DNA from 2 places in the Desulfosporosinus sp. SYSU MS00001 genome. Region 1 is predicted to be linked to the other one. Evidence: riboswitches for the same ligand, from Rfam matches in the RefSeq annotation. Region 1 holds a riboswitch; the other holds the start of a gene.
The links. A riboswitch is a leader RNA that binds a small molecule or an ion and turns the genes downstream of it on or off. The one in region 1 is predicted to bind molybdenum cofactor.

Region 1 (3,905 bases):
CCGATTATATTATCTCTGAAGGTAGCTTTGGCAGCTGTTATCATTGTCACCTGTTTTTCCATTCCCATAGCAGGACTCATGGCACGGCGGGAGTTCTGGGGCAAAGATGTTGTGGAGTCAATTATTACCTTACCCTTAGTACTCCCGCCTTCCGTTATCGGTTTTATGCTGCTGGTTGTTTTCGGGAAGAACGGTCCCTTAGGCGTGTTTCTTGAACAGTTCTTTCATACTAGAGTTGTTTTTACCATAGAAGGAGCGGTGATCGCGGCAGTTGTGGTTTCCTTTCCTTTAATGTACCAATCTGTAAGGGTTGCCATGGAAAATGTTGACCAAAACCTGGAGAAGGCTGCCCGCACCTTAGGGGCGAGGGAAGTAAGGGTGTTTTTAACTATTACTTTGCCGCTGGCCTGGAATGGCATTATTGCCGGTTTGGTTCTGGCCTTCGCCCGGTCACTGGGGGAATTCGGGGCGACCTTGATGATCGCCGGCAATATCCCCGGCAGAACTCAAACCATGCCTCTGGCTATCTATTTTGCCAATGAATCGGGGGATATGCGTACGGCGAGTATCTTGGTTATTCTCATGACTGCCTTTAGCTTTCTGGTGATTTATGGCTTGAATCGCTGGGGAAAAGGAAAACGACGAGATGCGCGGGGAGGCGGGACAAATGCTTAAGGCTCATTTTAAGAAGAAATTACCCTCCTTTGAGCTGGAGGTTGATGTTTCCATCAGTAATGGTATTCTCGCTCTCGTCGGGCATTCCGGTGCCGGCAAGACGACAATTCTGCAATGTGTGGCAGGCCTTCAGACCCCATCTTGGGGTGAAATCGCAATTTCCAATAAGACAGTCTTCTCTTCCGAATTAGGGACAAATGTTCCTATTCGTAAACGGCGTATCGGGTATCTCTTTCAAGATTATGCTTTATTTCCCCATATGACGGTTGAGAAAAACGTCCTGTATGGCAAGCCGAAAAAAGGGAGTGCTTCCGAAAAAGTCCTTACCGCCGGAGATGTGCTGGAGATGCTCAAAATTGGACATCTGCGGAATCGCTATCCTAGTCAGATTTCAGGGGGAGAGAAACAGAGAGTTGCCCTTGCTCGGGCTTTAATGACGGAACCGGAATTATTGCTGCTCGATGAACCTCTCTCGGCTCTTGATCAAAACACCCGCAGCACCCTCCAACAAGAGCTGCTTAAGCTCCAAGCACAATGGAAGATTCCTTTTGTTCTCGTGACCCATGACCTTCAGGAAGCCGAAATGTTGGGCAATCAGATCATTAAAATTGATCATGGGCAACAGGAGATAATCAAGGAACAGGAAGAACAGGGAAAACTGGAACTAGTCAGGGGACTTAATAATGCCCGATGAGCGGATCTATCGTTTCTCAATATTATGTGCATGATTATAATGTGAAATTATTATGATGGGCATAGGGGGAGAAAATCCTCAGATGATGTTTCCGAAAATTTAATAATGTATCTCCGAGCCAGAAGGACCTAAAGAGCAAATGAGTGCATCCAAGGTCGCTGGACAGGATTTTTGATCCTCAGGGTGTCTCTGGAAACGGGTACGCCTTCACGTTTTGAAAAGGAGCAGCACGGAATACCGGTTGAATATCGGTTTAATAATGGCTCCCTTTTTAGGGAGCCATTATTTTGCTCAGACATATGTCGCGAACGGCACCTTTCTTTGAGCATCAGTGCAGCTAATCCCCGAAGACACTGTCTCCGTACCTGTTAGTCAAAAGTTTTTTTTAATGATAACCTTTAACGAAAAGGGAAAGGAGGATATTTTGTTTAGCTTTATAAGCGAAATGGATTTTTCACCATTATTGATTTCTCTCAGGGCGGCAACTTTGGCTACCCTTGTGACCTTCTTTTTCGGCCTGGCGGCTGCAAATTTTGTCTCAGTTTATCGGGGGAAATTTAAGGGGGTGATTGACGGCCTTCTTACCTTGCCTCTGGTTCTGCCTCCAACCGTCGTTGGATTTTTACTGCTTTTAGTTTTTGGCAGGAATGGTCCTCTGGGTAAATTTCTGCTGGGCCTTGGAATGACGGTCATCTTTTCCTGGCCGGCCACAGTTATTGCAGCTTCTGTTGTGGCATTTCCTTTAATGTATCGAACTGTGCGCAGTGCTTTTGAGCAAATTGACCCTACCCTTATTTATGCCGCTCGTACTTTGGGTGTCTCGGAATGGAAAATATTTTGGAGGATAACCATTCCTTTGGCCTGGCCGGGGGTAGCCGCCGGGACAGTATTAGCTTTCGCCAGGGCCTTAGGTGACTTTGGCGCTACTCTGATGATCGGCGGCAATATTCCGGGAGAAACACTGACGATCCCTGCGGCTATCTTTTTTGCCGCCGAAGGAGGAGATATGGAAAAGGCTCTGTTATGGGTGATCCTGATTTTTATTATTTCGTTGATCGTCATGACGTTAATGAATTATTGGTCAGACTTCCAGCGCAAGACTATTGTTGCAGGCGGCAGAGAATAAGATGGGATTGATTGTTGATATCCGCAAAGAATTAGCGGGTTTTGAACTCAAGGTTAACTTTGAAACTCAGGGAGAGGTTTTAGGCCTTTTGGGGGCTTCAGGTTCAGGCAAAAGCATGACGTTACGCTGTATTGCCGGTATAGAATCTCCTGATGAGGGGCGAATTGTCCTCAATGGCCGCGTTTTGTTTGATTCTCAAAAAGGCATTAATCTGCCTTGCCGGCGCAGGAAAGTCGGCTATGTCTTTCAAAATTACGCCTTGTTTCCTCATCTGACGGTGGAAGAAAATATTGGCTTCGGAATTGGGAAGCGGAAGCGGGAAGATCGTTTGGCGATCATTAAGGAAATGGTTAAGATGATAAAGTTGGAGGGCTTAGAAAAGAGATACCCCAGCCAGCTCTCAGGAGGCCAACAGCAGCGAGTTGCCCTGGCCAGGGCCTTGGGGGCAAAGCCTGAAGCCTTGCTTTTAGATGAACCCTTTTCAGCTCTGGATGATTATCTGAGAAACCACATGGTCAAACAATTAACGGAGACTTTGGCCGGGTATTCTGGGGCAACTTTGTTTGTGAGCCATAATATGGAGGAAGTCTATCGGGTATGCCAACGTTTGATTCTCTTGGCACGAGGGAAAATCGAAGGGAAAGGAGGGACGGAGGAGGTATTTAAAGCTCCCTCGTCGCTGGCGGCGGCCCAATTAACGGGGTGCAAAAATATTTCTCCTGCCAATTACATATCGCCTTTTAAGCTGGAAGCCCTAGCTTGGGGCATTACCTTGAACACTAATATTCAGCTCTCACGACAAGTTGCCCATGTAGGTGTTCGTGCCCATTTGATCGGAACTGCCGCCGGGGAAATGAGGGATAACGTATTTCACTGCCGGCTTAATTCGATAAGCGAAGGGCCTGCCAGAATATCGGTTTATCTGGCGGTAGAACAAGATCATTGGAGGCAGGGCAGCCAGCTGCTGGAATGGGAAATGACTCCGCAAATGTGGCGGGCAATGAAAGATCAGCCGCAGCCCTGGAGTTTACGAATTGCCCCCGAAGACCTGATTATTTTCTGAATATTCCTTTGATTTTAAAAAGAGAGGGAGGAAAATAAGATGTTTTCCGGAATTAAGAACCCAAAAGGAAATCGAGTAATCTTAGGAGTGCTTAGCTGCATTATTCTGCTCCTGTTAGTATCCGTCTCCGGGTGTGCAAGCAGTGTCAAGGATGCTTCAACTACAGCAGGCAGTGGTGCCGGCCAAAGCAAGCAAGTTAAACTTGTCATTTCTACAGCCCCTAGTCTAAAAGGTTCCTTTGATGAAATAAAAACTCTGTATGAGGCTAAAAATCCCCAAGTAGCCTTGACGTTTAATTACGGACCCTCTGGTTCACTGCAAAGTCAAATCGAGCAAGGGGCAGACAC
Region 2 (3,905 bases), on a different contig from region 1:
TGTAAAAGGGGTGGGGCCTTCGTAAACTTCAAGTGGGGTAGAGTCCTCCTTCGCCGCTAAGTATTCCTAGTGGGAAAGGCGGCTCGGCAATAATGTCCACAGGACATTATTTATCGAAAGTCCCGATGTTCGGCTTTAGCGTAAGCGAGTTTACTTTGTTGGTAGTATATAAGGAGGCTTTGAGAAATTGATACTTCAAGACACCATAAAACAGCTTTCTAAGCTCGAGGCGACCGGAGTGTTGCTGGCCGGAGGAAAAAACTCGCGCATGAAGAAGAATAAAGCGTTCTTGGAATTAGAAGGTAAGCCTCTTGTGGAACGCACTTTAGAAGTTCTGGAAGCAACCTTTTCCGAAGTCCTAATTAGCAGTAATGAGCCGGAACTTTATAAGGACTACAATTTTTCGGTTATTCAAGATGAACATCGTAATCAGGGACCGTTGGCAGGACTTTATCAGGGTTTGAAAGCTGCCCACAACTCTTCTGTTTTTTTTGTCGCTTGTGATATGCCTTTTCTGCAAGGAGAGCTTATCCGCTTTCTGTTTCGTTGGGCACCAGACTATGATGTCGTCGTTCCACGGTTTCAGTCAGTAATTCATCCTCTCCATGCTTTTTATCGTCGGAACTGCCTGCCGGAAATTAAAAAAAATCTTGAGGCCGGTCGCCTCAAGATTACCGATTTGTTCTCTGCATGTTCCATAAAATATGTGGAGGAAACTGAACTAACGAGTTTTTCGGGTTTAGGTGATGTTTTTTGTAATGTGAATACTCCGCAGGAATGGTTAAATATCCTTAAACGATAATTCGTTCGGGACAGGTATAGATATTCAAGCGCTGTTCCCGTGCAAAGCCAATGACAGTAATGTTTAAGGCGGCGGCCTGAGATAACGCCATATCAGTTGGGGCACCACGGGCGATGAGAATGGGAACTTTCATTTTAGCAACTTTTAAAAGAATTTCAGAAGATACTCGGCCGCTAAAGAAAATAACATGGTTTTCAAGCTGTAATCCGGAGCGAAAGGCACTGCCGTTTAATTTGTCAAAAACGTTATGGCGGCCGATGTCGTAACTGGTTAAGATCACTTCGCCTTGATGTCCTACCCCACCGCTGTGGACTCCTCCGGTTGCCTGAAAAAGCGGAAGATGGTACTGTAAAAAACCGGCGTATTTGTAGGCTTCTTCAAGAGAAATACGATAAGTTGAGACGAGGGGTTTAACCATAAGTGCATCGTTAGCGAAGCAAAATGAAGCTCGGCTTTTTCCACAGCAAGCTGAAACAAAACGTTTGCTCATAAGTTCCTTTTGCAAAAGGCATGGTTTACCTTCGATCCATACTAAATGATCAGCAGGGTCCTGGCGAAGTTCATAGACGTCATTGGGAGTTTGGATAAAGCCCTCATTGAGTAAAAAACCTAAGGTTAGTTCTTCGGTTTGTGAAGGAGAACATAAAAGGGTAGCAATTTCTTCCCCGTTATAGTGAACGGTCAGGGGAATCTCTTGGACTATACAGTCTTCAACCTCTTCAAGCTGAAGGCCGTTGGCTTTTAAGATGGTATGAGTTACTATTTCCTTAGTCATGTATACCTCCTCGTACCCTGTTAACTCTAGTTTACAATATTTTAAGACAAATCTAAATCATTTTTTCTTTAAAATCTGATACTGAAAAATATAGAGGATTTTGGTGTCTTATCTCGAAAAGTATAAGGAACACTTAATATAATAAGTGTTGCAATTGGACAACTTATAACGATTCATTAGTTATGTTTTTTCATGGTATGAAGGTTTGAAAAATTTTGAATGCTCCGAAGCTGGCTTTTCTAAGGCAAAGGCTATGAGAACCAGACAAGTGTTTAAGACACTCGGGTATTACGGGAAACTGTAATATCTCCCATTGGAAAGGAGTCTGTTGACAGGAGGAAATAATCCCCCGGTTGTTTACAGACCGTGGCTTTTTTTTATTTATCTTGTAATAATAAGAGGGGGATTTTATGCAGGATCAATTTCAAAGGCAAATTGACTATCTAAGGATTTCCGTAACTGATCGATGTAATCTTCGCTGTAAGTACTGCATGCCAAGTCAAGGCGTAGCATGGATGCCTCATGAGGACATTCTTACTTTTGAAGAAATTCTTCGCTTAATGAGGCTTAGTACGCAGCTGGGGTTTCATCGTTTTCGCATCACAGGGGGAGAACCGCTTGTCCGCAGAGGGATTTTGGAGTTCCTGAGCAAAGGATCACAAATCCCCGGAGTTGATGATTTAATGCTTACCACCAATGGACTGTTGCTTTCTGAAATGGCCTTTGATTTAAAAGCTGCAGGTGTACGGCGTGTAAATATTAGTTTGGATACGATGAATCCTGAGCGGTTTGCTGAGATTACACGCGGCGGAGATGTTTCGAAGGTGATTCAAGGAATTTTCCGTTCTCTTGAAGCTGGGCTGAAACCGGTAAAAGTTAATGTTGTCGTTGTCCGTGATTTCAATACTCAAGATCTGCCTGGTTTTTTAACACTAGCCAAGCAGTATCCCATTCATATCCGTTTCATAGAACTCATGCCGATTGGCTCAAGTTCCGAAAGACGAAGTGATTTTGTTCCTATACAAGAGATGAAAGAATTGTTAGGAATTAAGCAATATGTTCCTTCAAAAGAGATTTTAGGCGGGGGTCCGGCAGAATACTTCCAGCTCCGTGACTTTAAAGGAAGTATTGGGTTTATCAGTGCTTTAAGTCGTCATTTTTGCAGTACCTGTAATCGCATACGTTTAACACCTGACGGCAAACTCAGGCCGTGTTTGCATAGTAAATTGGAAATTGATTTAAGGGAAGCGCTGCGAAATGGCAGTTCAGATCAAGATCTGTTGGATATAGTTGCCCAAGCAGTATGGCGTAAGCCTGCTGAGCATCATATGAATGAAGAAGCTCTGCAGGGCCAGCGTATTATGTCTCAAATCGGAGGTTAGAGGATGAATGATTTAACTCATTTTGATGAACAAGGGCGTGCCCGTATGGTCGATGTCAGTGATAAAGCAGAAACTTCTCGAGTTGCAGTAGCTCATGGAACCGTCCAGATGAAGCAAGAGACTTTAGATCGAATTCGCAGCGGGGGTATTGCTAAAGGAGATGTCTTGGCAGTTGCTCAGGTTGCAGGAATTATGGCTGCCAAACAGACTTCCCAGCTAATTCCCATGTGTCATCCTTTGGGAATAACAGGTGCCAAACTGAGCTTCAATTTTAAAGACCCGGGAGAAGTTGAGATTGAAGCGATTGTAAAAGTTCAAGGAAAAACAGGAGTTGAAATGGAGGCCCTGACGGCTGTGAGTATTGCCGCCTTGACCATCTATGATATGTGTAAAGCCATTGATAAATCCATGACGATCGGAGAAATATATTTGGTAGAAAAACAGGGCGGCAAAAGTGGACATTTTTTGCGCTGATCAAAGGCAAGAACAAGAGGTACAATAAGAAGCTAAACAATTATAAATATCATATTGGTCAGGTTCTTCTTATAAAGGGCGAGTAAAATGGAATATTCAGAGAAAGAGGGACGATGAAGGTGGGTAAAATTGTTGCAGTCTGCGTAAGTGAACGAAAAGGAATGCGTAAAAAAAATATAGGTGAGGGAATCTTAAAGGTCGGTTTTGGACTGGAAGGCGATGCTCATGGCGGGAATTGGCACCGAATGGTCAGTTTGTTAGGGATGGAAAGCATCAAGGCCATGCAGGACAAAGGGTTGGACGTTGGTCCCGGAGATTTTGCTGAGAACTTAACGACGGAAGGGTTGGAATTATTTTCGCTTCCCATCGGCACAAAGTTAAAAATAGGTGCATCAAGTATTGGCGAAGTAACTCAAATCGGCAAAGAATGTCACTCTAAATGCGCCATCTACTATCAAGCGGGAGATTGTGT

Region 2: another riboswitch for molybdenum cofactor. It lies ahead of moaA (GTP 3',8-cyclase MoaA); the one in region 1 lies ahead of modB (molybdate ABC transporter permease subunit).

The regions. Positions count from the first base shown of each region.
Region 1 covers NZ_JBNFTW010000001.1:240,515-244,419, forward strand. The annotation lists gene modB (molybdate ABC transporter permease subunit) at 1-675, shown strand, start outside; gene ACPUYX_RS01130 (ATP-binding cassette domain-containing protein) at 668-1,369, shown strand; molybdenum cofactor riboswitch at 1,469-1,611, shown strand; gene modB (molybdate ABC transporter permease subunit) at 1,815-2,495, shown strand; gene ACPUYX_RS01140 (sulfate/molybdate ABC transporter ATP-binding protein) at 2,497-3,558, shown strand; gene modA (molybdate ABC transporter substrate-binding protein) at 3,598-3,905, shown strand, end outside.
Region 2 covers NZ_JBNFTW010000008.1:52,004-55,908, reverse strand. The annotation lists gene mobA (molybdenum cofactor guanylyltransferase) at 188-802, shown strand; gene fdhD (formate dehydrogenase accessory sulfurtransferase FdhD) at 792-1,577, opposite strand; molybdenum cofactor riboswitch at 1,788-1,918, shown strand; gene moaA (GTP 3',8-cyclase MoaA) at 1,988-2,959, shown strand; gene moaC (cyclic pyranopterin monophosphate synthase MoaC) at 2,963-3,433, shown strand; gene ACPUYX_RS14740 (MOSC domain-containing protein) at 3,553-3,905, shown strand, end outside.